DNA from 4 places in the Rhizobium phaseoli genome. Region 1 is predicted to be linked to each of the others. Evidence: riboswitches for the same ligand, from Rfam matches in the RefSeq annotation. Region 1 holds a riboswitch; each other region holds the start of a gene.

Region 1 (4,191 bases):
TTCGCTGTAGCGGCGCAGCGTGTGGCTTTCGCTAAGCTGGCCGACCACCTTGCGCTCGATCAGATTGTTGACGACGGCGAGCGCTTCGCTTTCGCTCTTGTCAAAGATTGCCGCGGCCTGCCTGGCGTTCATCTGCGGCTGCAGGAAGTCATTGCGGTAGCGGACGAAATCGGCAAGCATCTGGCTCTCGTCCTGAACATCGGTCGGGTTGGCGTAGATCTCGGGCACCAGTACGAGCCCGGCGTATTTGTCGTTCTCCTCGACGAGAATGACACGCTGCGTCGAGCCGATCGGGAAGGCCTTCTTGAACTCCTCCAAGGAGATGCCCGCTTTTGCGGTCTTGACGTCGGCGCGCATCAGCTTGTCGACCGTCAGGTTGCGGATCCAGCCGACGTCATGGGCGCTGCGGATGCTTTCGCCGCGCAGATGGAAGCGCCATGTAGCGAAGGAGTAGCCGAAGGTCGAGCGCACGACGAGCGAGGAGGTGATGACGGCGGCAAGCACCAGCGCCGTGATCGGAAAATCGCCGGTGATCTCGAGCGCCAGGAAGGTCATCGTCAGCGGCCCGCCGATGACGGCGACGGCAAGCGAACTCATTCCGACCACGGCATAGATGACCGGCGTCAGCGTCGCATCGGCGAAATAGGGACCGCAATAGGCAAAGAGCTTGCCGAGCAGGGCGCCCATAAACAGCGAGGCGAAAAACAGGCCACCCCTGAAGCCGGAACCGATCGAAATCGCCGAGGCCAGTGATTTCAGCAGAAACAGGCTTACCAGCGCCGGGATCGTCACGTCGCGTGAAAGGTTGAGATGCAGTGCGCCGTGGCCGGCCGAAAGGACCTGCGGCGAGATCATCGCCAGGAGCCCGACGATGATACCGCCGAGTGCGGGCCGGAAGGGTGGGGCGATCGAACTCTTGCGCGCCAGCTCCTCGATGAAGGCGACGCCCTGCATGAGGAGAATGCCAACACCGGCGCAAAAGCAGCCAAGCAGCAAGGCCGGGATATAATCGGCCGGAACGACGGAGCCGAAGGTGCCGATATCAATGGTGAAATCGCCCTCGGCAAGCAGCCTTGCGGTGAGGGTGGAAACGAGGGCGGAGACCACGACCGGGGTCAGCGAGACGATCGTGTAGGTGCCGATGATCAGTTCGAAGGCGTAGAAGGCGCCGGTCAGCGGCGCGTTGAAGGCGGCGGCGATGGCGCCGGCCGCGCCGCAGCCGACGAGAACGCGCAGGTCCGAGCGGCGCAGCTGCAGCTTCAGGCCGAACTTGGAGGCAATTCCGGCGGCAAGCTGGGTATAACCGGCCTCCAGGCCGACGGAAGCGCCGAAACCGTTTGAGATCAGGTTCTGGACGGCGACGATAATGCTGTCAGTGAGGGAGAGACGGCCGCCATGCAGCGCATTGGCCTCGATCGGATCGACCATCGGTTTCTTGCGCCGTTTCGCCAGCACAAAAAAAAGCAAGCCGAGCAGGACGCCGCCGATGACGGGGGCGGTGAGCAGCAGCATCTTGTCCTCGATGATCGACGCGCTGAGCCTTTCGTTGTCGGCTATGCCGAAGACCAGCTGGTGCAGCTCATTCGAAATGTAGCTCATGCCGGTGACCGCCAGCCCGGAGGCGATGCCGACGACGGCGCCCGCCAGCGACAGGCCGACCTCGCTGCGGCGCGTCAGGGCGCGCAGCCGCCCCGGGTCGAAGAACACACGCAGCGCACGGAAACGGCGCCGATCCAATTTCATAAGCATGGCTAGACAATTAGGCGGAGAGAGGCCCGGTCAAGGGCAGGGGTGCTGTCCGCTTGCGACGCAATTGCGGCAAAAACCCGGCGCGCGGGCTAAATTTTTATGACGTAAGCAACTGATATAAGACGACTTTTTAGCTGGGATAAGTCGCTTTTATGCGAGATCCTCTTCCGGCCGGCCGTCTTCGCAGTCATACCAAGGCCGTTGACTCCATCCCCCGGCTTGCCTAACCATCCTCGGATATAACGGATGGTTTCGGATCGGCAGTTGCCTTTCCGGATGAAAAGGGAATGTGACGGGGTGGACCCAAGCCGGGCGCCTTCATCACAGCCGACCCCGCGACTGTAGAGCGGTCAGGGTCTTCCATCCGGCATCGAGTTCTTTGGCTGACAGCTTGCAATGGTGCAGGCGGGCGAAGGGGCGACGTGCCGGAAAAGCCACTGGAAATGCATGGTGATCAACCGGGGTGGGACGCCTCTTTCTCTACGAATCGTCCGCCTTTTCACAAATGCAGCCGGGAAGGCGAGGCGGATCCGCTGGCACGATCAGGGGCGACCGGATTCCGGTCCGCCCCGATCGCGGCCGATAACCGCGAGCCAGGAGACCTGCCTTCCGTGCCGGGCGAGAAGCCCACCCTTGGGCAAGAGACCCGCTGCCAGCACGGAGGTTGTTTTGGCTGAACGAATGAATTCGGCGCTGCCTTGTGCGGTGCGACGGTGGGGTTTCCCCTTCTCCCCAGCGGGGAGAAGGTGGCCCGAAGGGTCGGATGAGGGGGCCGCGCGGCAGTTCCATCCTTTTGCCCTTCGCGTGCGCTCGGCGCATTCGCGGCTTAGCCGCTCACCCCCTCAACCGCCTGCCGGCACCTTCTCCCCGCTGGGGAGAAGGGGGATTCGGCGCCACCTCGCCCTTCCCAGCGGGAGCGCTTGCACATGACGGCTCCCTCCAATTCCACCTTCATCCTCGGCGGCGCACGCTCCGGCAAATCCCGCTTCGCCGAAAACCTCGTCATCGCGACCGGCCTCGATCGCCATTACATCGCGACCGGCCGAGCCTGGGACGAGGAGATGCAGGCGCGGATTGCCCAGCACAAGGTCGATCGCGGGCCGTCATGGACCACGCACGAAGAGCCCCTCGATCTCGTCGGCGCGCTTGCCGCCATCGATGGCGAGAGGCGCATCGTCCTGATCGACTGCCTGACGCTCTGGGTCACCAATCTGATGATGGAAGAGCGGGATATGGCGGCGGAGTTTGCCGCACTTGCGGATTTCGTCGCGCGGGCAAAGGCGCGGCTCGTTTTCGTCTCCAACGAGGTCGGTCTCGGCATCGTGCCCGAGAACCGCATGGCGCGGGATTTTCGCGATCATGCCGGCCGGCTCCACCAGATGATCGCGGCGAAAGCCGCCGAAGTCTATTTCGTCGCGGCAGGCCTGCCGCTGAAAATGAAGGGTTAGATTTATGAACCAGAAGATTCCCGCAACCGTCATCACCGGCTTTCTCGGCGCCGGCAAGACGACGATGATCCGCAACCTGCTTACCAATGCCGGCGGCAGGAAGATCGCGCTTATCATCAACGAGTTCGGCGATCTCGGCGTCGACGGCGATGTTCTGAAGGGCTGCGGCGCCGAAAACTGCAGCGAGGACGACATTATCGAACTTACCAACGGTTGCATCTGCTGCACCGTCGCCGACGATTTCATCCCGACGATGACCAAGCTGCTTGAGCGTGAACAGCGGCCCGACCACATCGTCATTGAAACTTCAGGCCTCGCCTTGCCGCAGCCGCTGGTCGCGGCCTTCAACTGGCCTGACATTCGCACACAGGTGACCGTCGACGGCGTCGTTACAGTGGTCGACAGCGCGGCTGTCGCCGCCGGCCGTTTCGCCGACGACCACGATGCGGTCGAGGCGGCGCGCAGCGAGGATGAATCGCTCGATCACGAGAGCCCGATCGAGGAGCTGTTCGAGGACCAGCTCACCTGCGCCGATCTGATCGTGCTCAACAAAACCGATCTGATCGACGTGGCCGGTCTCGGACGGGTGCGCGACGAGGTCGCTTCCCGCACCCAGCGCAAGCCGGTGATGATCGAGGCGAAAAACGGCGAAGTGCCGGCCGGCATTCTGCTCGGCCTCGGCATCGGCACGGAGGGCGACCTCGCCAACCGCAAGTCGCACCATGAGCTGGAGCATGAGGACGGTACACCGCACGACCACGACGAATTCGACAGCTTTGTCGTCGAACTCGGCCCGGTCGCCGACCCCGCCGGCTTCGTCGGGGCGCTGAAGAGCATCATATCAGCCCATGATGTGCTGCGCCTGAAGGGCTTCGTCGATGTAGCCGGCAAGCCGATGCGCCTGCAGTTGCAGGCCGTCGGCAGCCGCATCGATCATTATTTCGATCGCCCCTGGGGCTCAGGCGAAGCGCGCACCACCCGTCTCGTCGTCATC
Region 2 (4,191 bases), 140 kb from region 1:
CTTGCCGGGGACGAGATCCTGGCGGCCGGCGACGAGGTTGCTCTCGATCATCATGCCCTTGATGTGGCGGTTGCCGGCGGCGATCTGTCCGGCGACGTTCTTGACCACATGCGGCTGGTTCATCGGGTCCTTGTTGCTGTTTGCATGACTGGCGTCGATGAGGATGCGCGGATCCACGCCCAGCTTGACGGCTTCGCTGACCACCGCCTGGACATCGGCAGCGTCATAATTCGGGCGCTTGCCGCCGCGCAGGATGATGTGGCAGTCCTCGTTGCCCTTCGTTGAGGCAATAGCAGCCTGGCCGTCCTTGGTGACGGCGGGGAAGTGATGCGGCTGCGAGGCGGCGAGGATGGCATCGAGCGCCACGCGTGCGCCGCCATCCGTGCCGTTCTTGAATCCGATCGGGCAGGAAAGGCCGGAGGCGAGTTGGCGATGGATCTGGCTTTCGGTCGTGCGTGCGCCGATCGCGCCCCAGCTCACGAGGTCGGCAATGTATTGCGGCGTGATCGTCTCGAGGAATTCGACGCCAGCGGGCAGGCCCATAGCATTGACGTCGAGCAGCAGGCGCCTGGCAATCCGAAGCCCTTCCTCGATGCAGTAGCTGCCATCGAGATGCGGATCGTTCATCAAGCCTTTCCAGCCGACCGTGGTGCGGGGCTTTTCGAAATAGACGCGCATGACGATCTCGAGGTCGCTGGAAAAGCGCTGCCGCTGTTCCGCCAGCCGCTCGGCATATTCGCGCGCCGCAGCAGGATCGTGGATGGAGCAAGGGCCGATGACGACGATCAGGCGGTCGTCTTCTCCCTCGAGAATCTTATGGATCGCACGACGGTTGCTGGTCACCGTCTCGCTGACGGCAGCGGTTCGGGGGATTTCCGCGATGATATCGGCGGGTTTGGTCAGCGGGGTGATCTCGAGGATACGCAGATCATCGATGGTATCGGACACGGTATGGCTCCTGTTTGGTCATACCGAGCGGAACAAAAAAGCCGCCAGGTAGACTAGCGGCTGTTCGGGTTGTCGTCGCGTCGACTTCAGTTACGCATAGACCCGCATCCGCTGTGAGCAGCGGTACCGATAAAATCGCGAGGCGTAGACAGAAGTGATCGACATGCGGCGTATTTAGCGTGGCGGCCTTCCGTTGTCACGCAGAATCTGCAGCCTGAAAGAAGGGTCGGCCAAAGGCTTGTCCAATGCATTTGCAAGCGTTGTGATGACCAGCCGCTGCCTGTCCACTGGCGGGGCCAGGAAGCCGACCGCTATTTCGTCATGGCCTCTCCAGGCTCTGCTGCCGGCGCTTGCCCGGGAAGCGCTTTCCTGAAATAGATGCTCCGTCAGGTGCCCGCTCTTCAGGCGGGAGAATCGGGAATCCGGTGCAAGACCGGAACGTGCCCAACGCTGTAAGGCCGACGCCCGCCGCTTTACTATGCCACTGGCTTTTGCCGGGAAGGCTGCGGCAGACGGATGACGCCAAGTCAGAAGACCGGCCTGGCAAGATAGACCCAACCCGCGCGGACGGCGGGCGGTTGCGTTGTTGGGGATTTGACGATGCGACCCTTTGATGAGGATGCCATGTCGGCGGCATCCGGTTTTTCTCTGGCCGAACGCGAGGTTGTATATCACGCGATCATGACGCGGCGCGATGTTCGCAGCCAATTCCTGCCCGATCCGTTGCCGGATGACGTCGTGGCGCGGCTCTTGACGGCCGCCCATCACGCGCCCTCCGTCGGCTTCATGCAGCCGTGGAATTTTATCCTGGTGAAAAACCCAGAGGTGCGCGCGCGGGTCCGGGATGCCTTCGCCAAAGCGAATGAGGAAGCGGCACTGATGTTTGACGGCGAGCGGCGGCAGGCGTACCGCTCGCTGAAGCTTGAGGGCATCGCCGAGGCGCCGCTTGGCATATGCGTGACCTGCGATCCCACGCGTAGCGGCAGCGTCGTGCTGGGGCGCACGCACAATCCCAGGATGGATTCCTATTCAACGGTCTGCGCCATCCAGAACCTCTGGCTTGCGGCGCGCGCCGAAGGGATCGGCATCGGCTGGGTCAGCATCTTTCGCGAAGGCGAACTGAAAACCATTCTCGGCATCCCCGATCATATCGAGGTGGTCGCATGGCTCTGTGCCGGCTTCGTCGACCGGCTGTATGACGAGCCGGAGCTTTCCGTCAAAGGCTGGCGGCAGCGGCTGCCGCTCGATGAACTCGTCTTCCACGATGGCTGGGGACGGAGCGAGCCGTAGCGGTCACTGCTGTTGCGGCTGCGGGCCTGGCTTTGCCGGATTGGCAAGATCGATCGAGCCCTGGTCGCCGGCCAGGAATTGTGGACCGACCTGGCGGACCTTGTTCTGCGTGGGATCGTAGGGACGATCTGGAACGGATGGTTGCGGGGAGGGTGTTGTCGCTGCACCTTTTGTCGGCGGATTGGTGCGGATCGTGGTGATCGAGCCCTGCGGCGGCGGCTCGCCCACCGCCTGCTTGCTGCGCATCTCTTCGTAATAGGCGGTGAGATTGCAGGCGCAGGTATTTTTTTCACCAGGCGCGCGGTTCTTGTAGGCGAAGGCGTTCTGCATGGCGCTGTAAGGTGAGCCGGTTGCCACCGAAATCATGTTCGAGGCTTCCGTGCTCCTGACGTCGCGATAGAAGAGCTCGGTCTCGATGCCGGGGCACATCTTGGCACAGGTCTCAGCATCGCGGCCGAAATCGACCGAGGTGGCGTTCGAACTGATCGGGAAGAAGCCGCCATCGCAGCTGCGCACGCAGATGGTGCTGACCGGCGAAAGCATCTCGGTGCGCGGCAGGCCATAACGCGGATCGATCTCTTCACCGCCTCCGAGCGGAATGAAGGTATCGCCGCGCATCGCCTGCTCGTCGATGCTCGGGGCAGGGTCGTCGGCGCTGCTCTCGGACGGGTCGTAGAAATTCTCGCTGTTGCAGCCGTTCTGCTCGAGCGCGGCCATCAATTCGCGGCGCCCGCCGTCATCACCGCCGCCCTGACGCAGTTCGGCGCGGCGATCCTGGAGATAGCGGATATTGTCGATCATCCGGGCTTCGGCCTGCGAGAGCTCGGCGCAATAATCACCATTCTCGCCGCCAATCACCACCATGCTGCCCGAGGTGCAACCGTAGCTGCGCAGGTCGTTGCGGACCTTGCGCAGCTCAAGATTCTGCTCGGCAATTGCGCCGGCAAAGTGGCGTGCTTCCGGCCCATTGCCGGTGCCGATGGATCGCGGCAAGTCGGCCAGACGACCGCGCAAGTCGTCGCAGATGGCGCTCGTCTCGGCAGCGACGGGCGTCGCGACGGCAAGGAGAAGCACAAAAGACAGGTTTCGGCGTTTCACGGCGTCGTCCCGGAATGAGCAAACGGTCGGTGGGTCGAATGCGACTTCAACCGGCCGCGCGTTTTCCTTAACGCATTTCTCTTAATAAGCTCAGTGAAATTTCTAGCGTATTTTCGTCATCTTTTCCAGCAAAGGCCATTCAGGGATTGCTGGCAACGAACGGGCCGATGCGCTCGCCGACAGAGGGCGTCTGTCGCTAGAGCATGATGGCGAACAGTGTGAGCGGTAAGATTCAGATTTCAGGCCGACCGGGGCCTAAAATCATCCTGTTCTAGCGGGCGGTTGATATGGCTTCGCCGGGGCCGGCGCTCTCGTTTGGCGGCAGCCGGCTTAAGCCGGCTGCGATGCCTCGACGACGGCCAATGCCGCCATGTTGACGACGCCGCGGGAGGTGACGGAGGGAGCGAGGATATGGGCTGGCATGGCGGCGCCGAGGAGGATCGGGCCGACATGCAGGCCATCCGTCATCGACTTGACCACGCCGAGCGTGATGTTGGCGGCATCGAGGTTCGGGAAAACCAGCAGGTTTGCCTCGTCATGCAGCGTCGTGTGCGGCATGACGCGTTTGCGCAGGGCTTCGGTGATGGCGCTTTCGCCGTGCATTTCGCCATCGACTTCGAGATCGGGGGCGGCGTCGCGCACGAGCTGCAGGGCGTTGCGCATCTTGGTGGCGCTTTCGGATTCGCGCGAGCCGAAATTGGAATGCGAGACGAGAGCGGCGCGCGGGGTGATGCCGAAACGGCGGATTTCCTCGGCGGCCATCACCGTTGCCTCGGCGATCTCCTCGGCGCTTGGATTGAAGGTGACGTAGGTGTCCGTGAAGAAGGTGGCGCCGCGCTGTGAGATCATCAGGCT
Region 3 (4,191 bases), 1.1 Mb from region 1:
TCGAAACCGCAGAGCTGACCAGTCTTCAGGTCGATCAGCGGCTGATAGAAGGGCTTGATGTCCTTATTGGCGATTGCGGCACGCAGCCTGGTTTCCAGGGAGGCGCGCTCCGCTACCTTGTCCTGCATCGAGGTTTCAAAGACGAGATAATGATTGGGACCGCGTGATTTGGCCTCATACATAGCGAGATCGGCGCGGTGGGCGGCATTCTCCAGCGGTTCGGTCCCCTCAGCCCAGCGATCGTAGCCGACGCTGGCACCGACTTCGACGGCAAAGCCGTCGATATGGATCGGCCGAGTCACGGCCTGGATCAGCAGCTTGGCGAAACGCTCCTCCCGCTGCGCCGTCAGGGCGAAGGCGACAATGATGAATTCGTCGCCGCCGAAGCGATAGACGCAATCGGCATTGCCGAGCGCGCAGATGCGCCTGGCGACTTCGATCAACAGCACGTCGCCGCCCTTGTGGCCGACGAGATCGTTGACCTTCTTGAAGCCGTCGAGATCGACCGAGAAGATGGTGACGTTGTGGTCCCATTCCTCGATTTCGGCCTCGTCGCTTTTGACCGGCCGTGCGAGGATCTTGCGCTCGAAGGCGTAACGGTTCGGCAGCTTGGTCAGATGATCGTGGGTTGCTGTCCAATCGGCCTTCGCCTGGGCGGCGACGCCCAGTTCCATTTCCTTGCGCAGGTCGGCAATCCGCAGCACCGAATAAATGAAGCTCATGGCGCCGGAGATGCCGAGCCCAAGAACGAGCTTGTCGGCGCCGTAGTCGCCGAAACCGGTCATGAAGGAAGCCAGGCTGTCGTCGAAGTGCAGCAGTGTACCGAGGAGCCAGAGGGTTATTCCAAACCCGACAACCGACATGCATTGCCTTCCGGCCCTGCTTTGGAAAAACACCGGCATTATGCCTTCTCCATCTCCACCCGCGTCGAGATATCACGAAAATCTGAAATGTTCGTTGAAACCAGAAGGCGAATTATCAGAGGGGGCGGTTTGCCGCTGTGCCGTCAGGAGACTGGATAACGTTGCGATGCAACCAGGATTAGCATTGCAGCTATTGCACCGATTTCGACCATAAGGAGAATAATTGCCGCAGCCAGTTGGCACTGCAAAGATCAGAAAGAAGAACAACGAAGGCGAGCGTGCTGTCGCATGCTCGCCCTTTTTCGTGCTTCAGGCGGTGACAATCAACAGCGGAACGCTGACGATGAGACCGGCCAGTACCGTGTACGTGGCGAAGCGCATCAAACGCAGGCGCCGCGTACGTTCTCCACTCCAATCATATGTCATTCTTCCATCTCCTTGGGACAAGGAAGTAGTCCCGGCAAACCGGGTTCAACAGCAATGATGCGATTTGCTTGTGTAAGGCTGGATAAGATGAGGAATTTCTAATGCTGGAAGCGCAGAGACCAGCGGCTGCCGTTGCTGGTCATACGAAGGATGGCAAGTGGCTCGACGTCGCTCAGCCAGAAGGAAGAGGGCGGCGCTTGAAGCACATGCGCGACCGCCGCCCGGATGACGGCCGCGTGGCTGACGGCGATGACGTGACCGCCGAGGCCCGATTGGCTGTCCATCCAGCCGGCGACGCGCTTTCGCAACTCAGCAAGACTCTCGCCGCCGTGCGCTGTTGCTTCCGGCTCGGTCATCCAGACAATGAGGTTTTCCGGCTCTTCCGCCTCGATCGCCGCGATCGACTTGCCAGCCCAGCGGCCATGGTCGCAGTCGCGAAGCGACGGCTCTATCGCGGCCCGAAGCCGCAACGCCTCGGCTGTCTGGCGGGCGCGCAAGGCGGGGCTCGTGACAATACGGTCGGCGCGGGGCAGGGCGGCCATCCTGCCCGCTTCTTCTGCGGCCTTGCCTTCCAGCGGTTCGTCGAGCGGGAACAGGGCCTTGCGGCTCGCAGCCGTCGCGCCGTGGCAGATCCAGGTGAGGCGCGTGTTCACGGTCGTGCTGATCTCCGGATAGCGGTGGGGATGGCCCTTAGGCGCTCGTGAAGTTTCGTTGACAGTGTCTTCGGCGTGCAGATATAACCGTGCTGTTGCGGGTTTGGAAGCCGGTGGAAATCCGGCGCGGTCGCGCCACTGTGACCAGCGTGTCGAAAACTCTTCGCGCTGGAAGTCAGACCCTGCCGCACAAGCACTCTTTCGACTGAACGCGTCATTCCGGAGGAATACATGTCTGACACCACTTTCACGCCCGTCGCGGTACCGGCGCCGATCCCCGTCGGCGAAATCCTCCCCTGGGCGATCTTCGGCGGCCTGCTGATGCTCATCGCCATCTATTTCGTCGGCACCGAGGAAGGCGCAATGGCGCTGTTCAATGGCATGTATGTGCATGAGTTCGTGCATGACGGCCGTCATCTCCTCGGCTTTCCCTGCCACTAAGGGAATACTGACATGGTTGGAAACCTTTTGCTTCGCGGCATGTTCGCGGGCCTGATTGCTGGCATCCTCGTTTTCGCCTTCGCCCACACCTTCGGCGAGCCGCTGGTCGATGCGGCGATCGCCTTCGAGGAGGCGAGCGCGCAGGCGGCTGGGCAAGCGGCCGAACCTGAAATCGTCAGCCGCGCCACGCAGGCCGGCCTTGGCCTCTTCACCGGCGTCATGGCCTACAGCGTTGCCGTCGGTGGGCTTTTTGCCCTCGCCTTTGCTTTCGTGCACGGCCGCTTCAGCGCTCTTTCGGCGCGTGGCACCTCTGCCGCCATCGCCATCGCCGCCTTCGTGGCGATCGTGCTCGTTCCCGGTATCAAATATCCGGCCAATCCGCCGGCGGTCGGCAGCCCCGACACGATCAACGTCAGGACGGAGCTGTTCTTCCTGATGATCGTCGTTTCGGTCGCGGCGCTGATTGCCGCCGTGGCGCTGGCGCGCCGCCTTTGCGAGCGCTTCGGTCTCTGGAACGGCGCGATCATCGCCGGTCTCGCCTATCTCGTCTTCATCGGCGTCGTACTTTATCTGCTGCCGCCGATCAACGAGGTGCCGGAGAATTTTTCGGCAATGGTGCTCTGGCGATTCCGCACGACCTCGCTCGGCATGCACGCGATTCTATGGGCAACGCTCGGCCTTGCCTTCGGAGTGCTGGCGGAAAGACGGCTTGCCCTCAAGGGCGGGCTGCGGCCCGCTTTCCGGTGAGCCGGCGCATCGGCAGGCTTGCGGCTCTCGTGCTGACCGCAAGTCTGTTCCCATTGCTTGCGAGTAACACGTCTGCCCATGAGCGCGGTACCGGCGGCACCCATGCCGGTCTCGATGTCCCCGCTGTTTCCCACGGCGAGATGGCGGTGCTTTCCGATTACCGCAGCGGGATTATCGAGCTCGCGTCGCGGGCGGTCGACACGAACGAACCGTTCCGCCGCGTCCTGAACTATGCCGAGATCCAGTATTCCTATTGTGTGTGGGGCCGGATGCCGGGCAGCGTGAAGGATGAGGAAAGCCCTTTCAACGAATGCGCCCATGCCTATCTTGCGGCGACGAAAGCCGTGCTGCTGTCGATGCGGGAGATGCCGCGGGAGGCGACTGCGGCGGGTGAAATCATCTCGGCTATCGACGCAGATATGGTGCGTCGCGGGCTCGCGCTCATCACCTGCCAGTTCAGCGGCGAGGCCTTCAACACCGCCGACATCGTCAAGCCGAATTGGAGCAAAGTGCCGCTTCATCCTGCCAGCATGGCATCGTTGACAGGAGTTGCTGCCCTGTTCGGTCTTGCCGTCCTTGCGCTTGGACGCGTCTTGCGGCCGACGGCTCAGTCGTCGGAATAGCGCTGTTCGCGCCACGGATCGCCATACATGTGGTAGCCGTTCTTTTCCCAGAACCCGGCCGTGTCGGCGGGCATCAGCTCGATCTGGCGCAGCCATTTGGCGCTTTTCCAGAAATAGAGATGCGGAACGACGAGGCGCATGGGGCCGCCATGATCCGGCGTCAGCGGCCGGCCTTCCCATGAGGTCGCCAGAATCGCGTCCTCGGCGGCGAAATCGACAAGCGGCAGGTTGGTGGTGTAGCCGTCATAACTCGTCAGCATGACGTAGGCCGCCTCCCTCTTCGGAATGGCGAGATCGAGCAGGTCCCGCGTCGAAACGCCTTTCCAGTTGTTGTCGTAGCGCGACCAGGTTGTGACGCAGTGGATATCGCTGACGTTGGTGCTCTGCTCGATCGCCTGGAAGGCGGCCCAGTTGAGGGTGAGCGGTGTTTCGACCAGG
Region 4 (4,191 bases), 1.4 Mb from region 1:
CCGCCTCGCTTTCATCAGGCGCGCGGCGGGGTCTGCTGATGAAGGGCGGCGCGGTCTTGGAAGCGCTCGGCAAGGTCACGATGGTCGCTTTCGACAAGACGGGCACGCTGACGGAAGGCAAGCCTAAGGTGACCGATATCGTCGCCTTCGGAATGAGCGAGGCGCAGGTCTTGTCGCGCGCGGCAGTGCTGGAGCAGGGCTCCAGCCATCCCTTGGCGCTGGCGATCCTCAACCGCGCTAGGGCAGACGGCGTTCCCGTGCCGCCGGCTTTCGAACTGGAAGCGCTGCCGGGCAAAGGTGTCCGCGGCAAAGTCGGCGGCGAGACGCTCGATCTGCTGTCGCCGTCCGCGGCCCGCGAGCGCGGCGCCCTCGACGGCGAAAGGGATGCAGGCATTATGGCGCTGAACGACGAGGGCAAGAGCGTGTCGGTGCTGCTCGTCAACAATGTTGCGGCCGGCCTGGTCGCCATGCGCGACGAGCCGCGCGAGGATGCCAAGGTGGGGCTTTCCACGCTCAGGTCGGCCGGTGTCAAAGCAATGATGCTGACGGGCGACAACAAGCGGACGGCGGCCGCCGTTGCCGGCATGCTCGGCATCGACTGGCGCGGCGAGATGATGCCCGAGGACAAACAGCGGGTCGTCGTCGAATTGAAACGCCAGGGTTTCGTCGTCGCCAAGGTCGGCGACGGCATCAACGACGCGCCGGCGCTGGCGGCTGCCCATATCGGCATCGCCATGGGCGGCGGCACCGATGTGGCGCTGGAGACGGCGGATGCCGCCGTGCTGCACGGGCGCGTCGGCGACGTGGCACGGATGATCGAACTGTCGAAACGGACGATGCGCAACATCCTGCAGAATATCACCATCGCGCTCGGTCTGAAGGGGGTGTTTCTGGTGACGACCATTGCCGGCATCACCGGGCTCTGGCCGGCGATTCTTGCCGATACCGGCGCCACCGTGCTGGTGACGATCAACGCGCTCAGGCTGCTTCGACTAAAGGGACAATGACTATTCGGGGACGACTCGTGCCGGACCGGGAAACAAAAATCTGAGGCCCGGCTACAGGCCATCCGAACCTTCTCCACAGCCTCGTGTCGTTAAGCCTTCCTTATCCATATTTTTCACAGGAACGCAGCGATTTCAAACCTGTCGTAACGCGATGCACAAACCATCCGTTGACGTAATTCTGGATTCGCGTACTATATCTAGTGTTCAAGGTTCCTTCGATTCGTCAGGATCGCGGGCGAAGATGGGAATACGGTGCGTTTCGCCATGACGGCGCAACAAGGCCGGAGCTGCCCCCGCAACTGTAAGCGGCGAGCAACTGTCCGATTTCAGGTCACTGAGGCATGATGCCTCGGGAAGGCTGGGGCAGCGTGCTTCGACCCGCGAGCCAGGAGACCTGCCTTGAACGAGATGTCCACGGGCGGGGTGTCCGGAAGGTCGCGTGCATGAAAGCGGAACGATCCGCGCCTGTTGCGCTGCCCTGAACGCCCGCATGAGCACTTCGGGGTTGAAGTCATGTCCAGAATATCAAGGCCGCCGCCCGCGCAAATCCCGAAGGGGATCGTATCGGGCGTTTAAACCGCCGACTTTGCCAGATCACCATCAAGCGTTGCCCCGGACGTCGCAAGGCGCCCGATCCCAGTATTGCGTCCTGAATTTGACATCACGAGGAACATGATGAGCGTTACCGTCTATAGCAAACCCGCCTGCGTCCAATGCACCGCCACCTATCGCGCCCTCGATCGCCTGGGTGTCGACTACGATATCGTCGATATCTCCCAGGATGCAGAAGCGCTCGATCGCGTCCGCAGCCTCGGCTACATGCAGGCGCCCGTCGTCATCGCCGGCGAGCGGCATTGGGCGGGTTTCCGTCCCGATATGATCAGCGCGCTCTCCTGACCCGAGGAGAAAGGCGATGGGGCTGATCGTTTATTATTCCAGCCGATCCGAAAATACCCATCGCTTCGTCGCCAGGCTCGGATTGCGCGCGGCCCGCATTCCGGCGAGCGGTGCGGACGCGTTTCATATCCGCGAACCCTTCGTGCTTGTTGTGCCGACCTATAGCAGCGGTGACGGCAAGGGCGCCGTTCCCAAGCAGGTGATCCGTTGCCTGAACGATGCGGAGAACCGAAAACACATCCGGGGCGTGATTGCCGCGGGCAACAGCAATTTCGGTGAGACATACGGGCTCGCCGGCGACGTGATCTCGCGCAAATGCCAGGTGCCTTACCTCTACAGGTTCGAGCTCATGGGCACGGAGGAGGATGTCGCCAACGTCAAACACGGAATGGAACGATTTTGGACACGGGAACAACTCTGACGCGGGATGCCGGCGCAAAACCGCATAACACTTTTGCTCATCCCACCGGCGAACGCTCTTTGAAAGCGGCGGAAGCGCTCGACTATCACGCGCTGAACGCGATGCTGAACCTCTATGACGATGAGGGACGGATCCAGCTCGACAAGGACCGCATGGCGGCCAAGCAGTATTTTCTGCAGCATGTGAACCAGAACACCGTGTTCTTTCACAATCTCAGGGAAAAGCTCGATTACCTCGTGACCGAGGGCTATTACGAGCAGGAGGTGCTCGACCAGTATTCCTTCAATTTCGTGCGCGACCTGTTCGACCAGGCCTATGCCAGGAAGTTCCGTTTCCCGACCTTCCTCGGCGCCTTCAAATATTACACCAGCTATACGCTGAAGACCTTCGACGGAAAGCGCTATCTCGAGCGCTACGAGGATCGCATCTGCATGGTGGCGCTGACGCTGGCGCGCGGCGACGAGGCGCTTGCCCGCGACATGGTCGACGAAATCATTTCCGGCCGTTTCCAGCCGGCAACGCCGACCTTCCTCAATGCCGGCAAGAAGCAGCGCGGCGAACTCGTCTCCTGCTTCCTGCTGCGGGTCGAGGACAATATGGAATCGATCGGTCGGTCGATCAATTCGGCGCTGCAATTGTCGAAGCGCGGTGGCGGCGTGGCGCTGTCACTGACGAACATCCGTGAGGCCGGCGCCCCGATCAAGCAGATCGAGAATCAGTCGTCGGGCATCATTCCCGTCATGAAGCTGCTCGAAGACAGTTTTTCCTATGCCAACCAGCTCGGTGCTCGCCAGGGGGCGGGCGCCGTCTACCTCAACGCCCATCATCCTGATATCATGCGGTTTCTCGATACCAAGCGCGAAAATGTCGACGAGAAGATCCGCATCAAGACGCTGTCGCTCGGCGTCGTCGTGCCCGACATCACCTTCGAACTCGCGAAAAACAACGAGGACATGTACCTGTTCTCGCCCTATGACGTGGAGCGCGTCTACGGCGTGCCCTTCACCGAAATTTCGGTGACGGAAAAGTATCGCGAGATGGTGGGGGATGCGCGCATCTCGAAGAAGAAGATCAAGGCGCGCGAATTTTTCCAGGTGCTCGCCGAGATCCAGTTCGAGAGTGGTTATCCCTACATCATGTTCGAGGACACGGTGAACCGGGCGAACCCGATTGACGGGCGCATTTCGATGAGCAATCTCTGCTCCGAGATCCTGCAGGTCAGCGAGGCAAGCGAATACAATGACGACCTCTCCTACAAGCATCTCGGCAAGGATATTTCCTGCAATCTTGGCTCGCTGAACATTGCCGCAGCCATGGATTCCGCCGATTTCGGCAAGACGATCGAGACCTCGATCCGGGCGCTGACGGCCGTTTCCGACATGAGCCATATTGCCTCGGTGCCGTCGATCGAGAAGGGCAATGACGAGAGCCATGCGATCGGGCTCGGCCAGATGAACCTGCACGGCTATCTCGCCCGCGAGCGCATCTTCTACGGTTCGGAGGAAGGCGTCGATTTCACCAACATCTATTTCTATACGGTGACCTATCACGCGATCCGCGCCTCGAACCTGCTGGCGGTCGAACGCGGCACAAGCTTCAAGGGCTTCGAAAATTCGAAATATGCCTGCGGCGACTATTTCGACAAATACACCGAGCAGGAATGGAAGCCGGCGACCGAGAAGGTGCAGGCGCTGTTCGACAAATCAGGAATCCATATTCCGACACAGGACGATTGGGCGGAGTTGAAGACGGCTGTCATGGCGTCCGGCCTCTATAATCAGAACCTGCAGGCGGTGCCGCCGACGGGATCGATCTCCTATATCAACCACTCGACCTCCTCCATCCATCCGATCGTCTCGAAAATCG

The links. A riboswitch is a leader RNA that binds a small molecule or an ion and turns the genes downstream of it on or off. The one in region 1 is predicted to bind cobalamin.
Region 2: it holds a riboswitch for cobalamin, as region 1 does, so the genes downstream of both, bluB (5,6-dimethylbenzimidazole synthase) here and cobU (bifunctional adenosylcobinamide kinase/adenosylcobinamide-phosphate guanylyltransferase) in region 1, are expected to answer to the same signal.
Region 3: it holds a riboswitch for cobalamin, as region 1 does, so the genes downstream of both, AMC88_RS17715 (CbtB domain-containing protein) here and cobU (bifunctional adenosylcobinamide kinase/adenosylcobinamide-phosphate guanylyltransferase) in region 1, are expected to answer to the same signal.
Region 4: it holds a riboswitch for cobalamin, as region 1 does, so the genes downstream of both, nrdH (glutaredoxin-like protein NrdH) here and cobU (bifunctional adenosylcobinamide kinase/adenosylcobinamide-phosphate guanylyltransferase) in region 1, are expected to answer to the same signal.

Annotation. Positions count from the first base shown of each region.
Region 1 covers NZ_CP013532.1:2,618,785-2,622,975, reverse strand. The annotation lists gene AMC88_RS12715 (chloride channel protein) at 1-1,749, opposite strand, end outside; cobalamin riboswitch at 1,980-2,373, shown strand; gene cobU (bifunctional adenosylcobinamide kinase/adenosylcobinamide-phosphate guanylyltransferase) at 2,676-3,197, shown strand; gene cobW (cobalamin biosynthesis protein CobW) at 3,202-4,191, shown strand, end outside.
Region 2 covers NZ_CP013532.1:2,480,839-2,485,029, reverse strand. The annotation lists gene AMC88_RS12045 (3-deoxy-7-phosphoheptulonate synthase) at 1-948, opposite strand, end outside; cobalamin riboswitch at 1,320-1,506, shown strand; gene bluB (5,6-dimethylbenzimidazole synthase) at 1,549-2,238, shown strand; gene AMC88_RS12035 (DUF2865 domain-containing protein) at 2,242-3,336, opposite strand; partial or broken gene AMC88_RS34050 (RNase H family protein) at 3,467-3,565, shown strand; gene AMC88_RS12030 (NADP-dependent malic enzyme) at 3,667-4,191, opposite strand, start outside.
Region 3 covers NZ_CP013532.1:3,673,215-3,677,405, reverse strand. The annotation lists gene AMC88_RS17725 (putative bifunctional diguanylate cyclase/phosphodiesterase) at 1-902, opposite strand, end outside; gene AMC88_RS17720 (histidine phosphatase family protein) at 1,388-1,942, opposite strand; adenosylcobalamin (AdoCbl) riboswitch at 2,019-2,161, shown strand; gene AMC88_RS17715 (CbtB domain-containing protein) at 2,174-2,383, shown strand; gene AMC88_RS17710 (CbtA family protein) at 2,396-3,130, shown strand; gene AMC88_RS17705 (hypothetical protein) at 3,127-3,753, shown strand; gene AMC88_RS17700 (sulfite oxidase-like oxidoreductase) at 3,738-4,191, opposite strand, start outside.
Region 4 covers NZ_CP013532.1:4,003,553-4,007,743, reverse strand. The annotation lists gene AMC88_RS19210 (heavy metal translocating P-type ATPase) at 1-1,007, shown strand, start outside; cobalamin riboswitch at 1,198-1,423, shown strand; gene nrdH (glutaredoxin-like protein NrdH) at 1,683-1,904, shown strand; gene nrdI (class Ib ribonucleoside-diphosphate reductase assembly flavoprotein NrdI) at 1,921-2,325, shown strand; gene nrdE (class 1b ribonucleoside-diphosphate reductase subunit alpha) at 2,304-4,191, shown strand, end outside.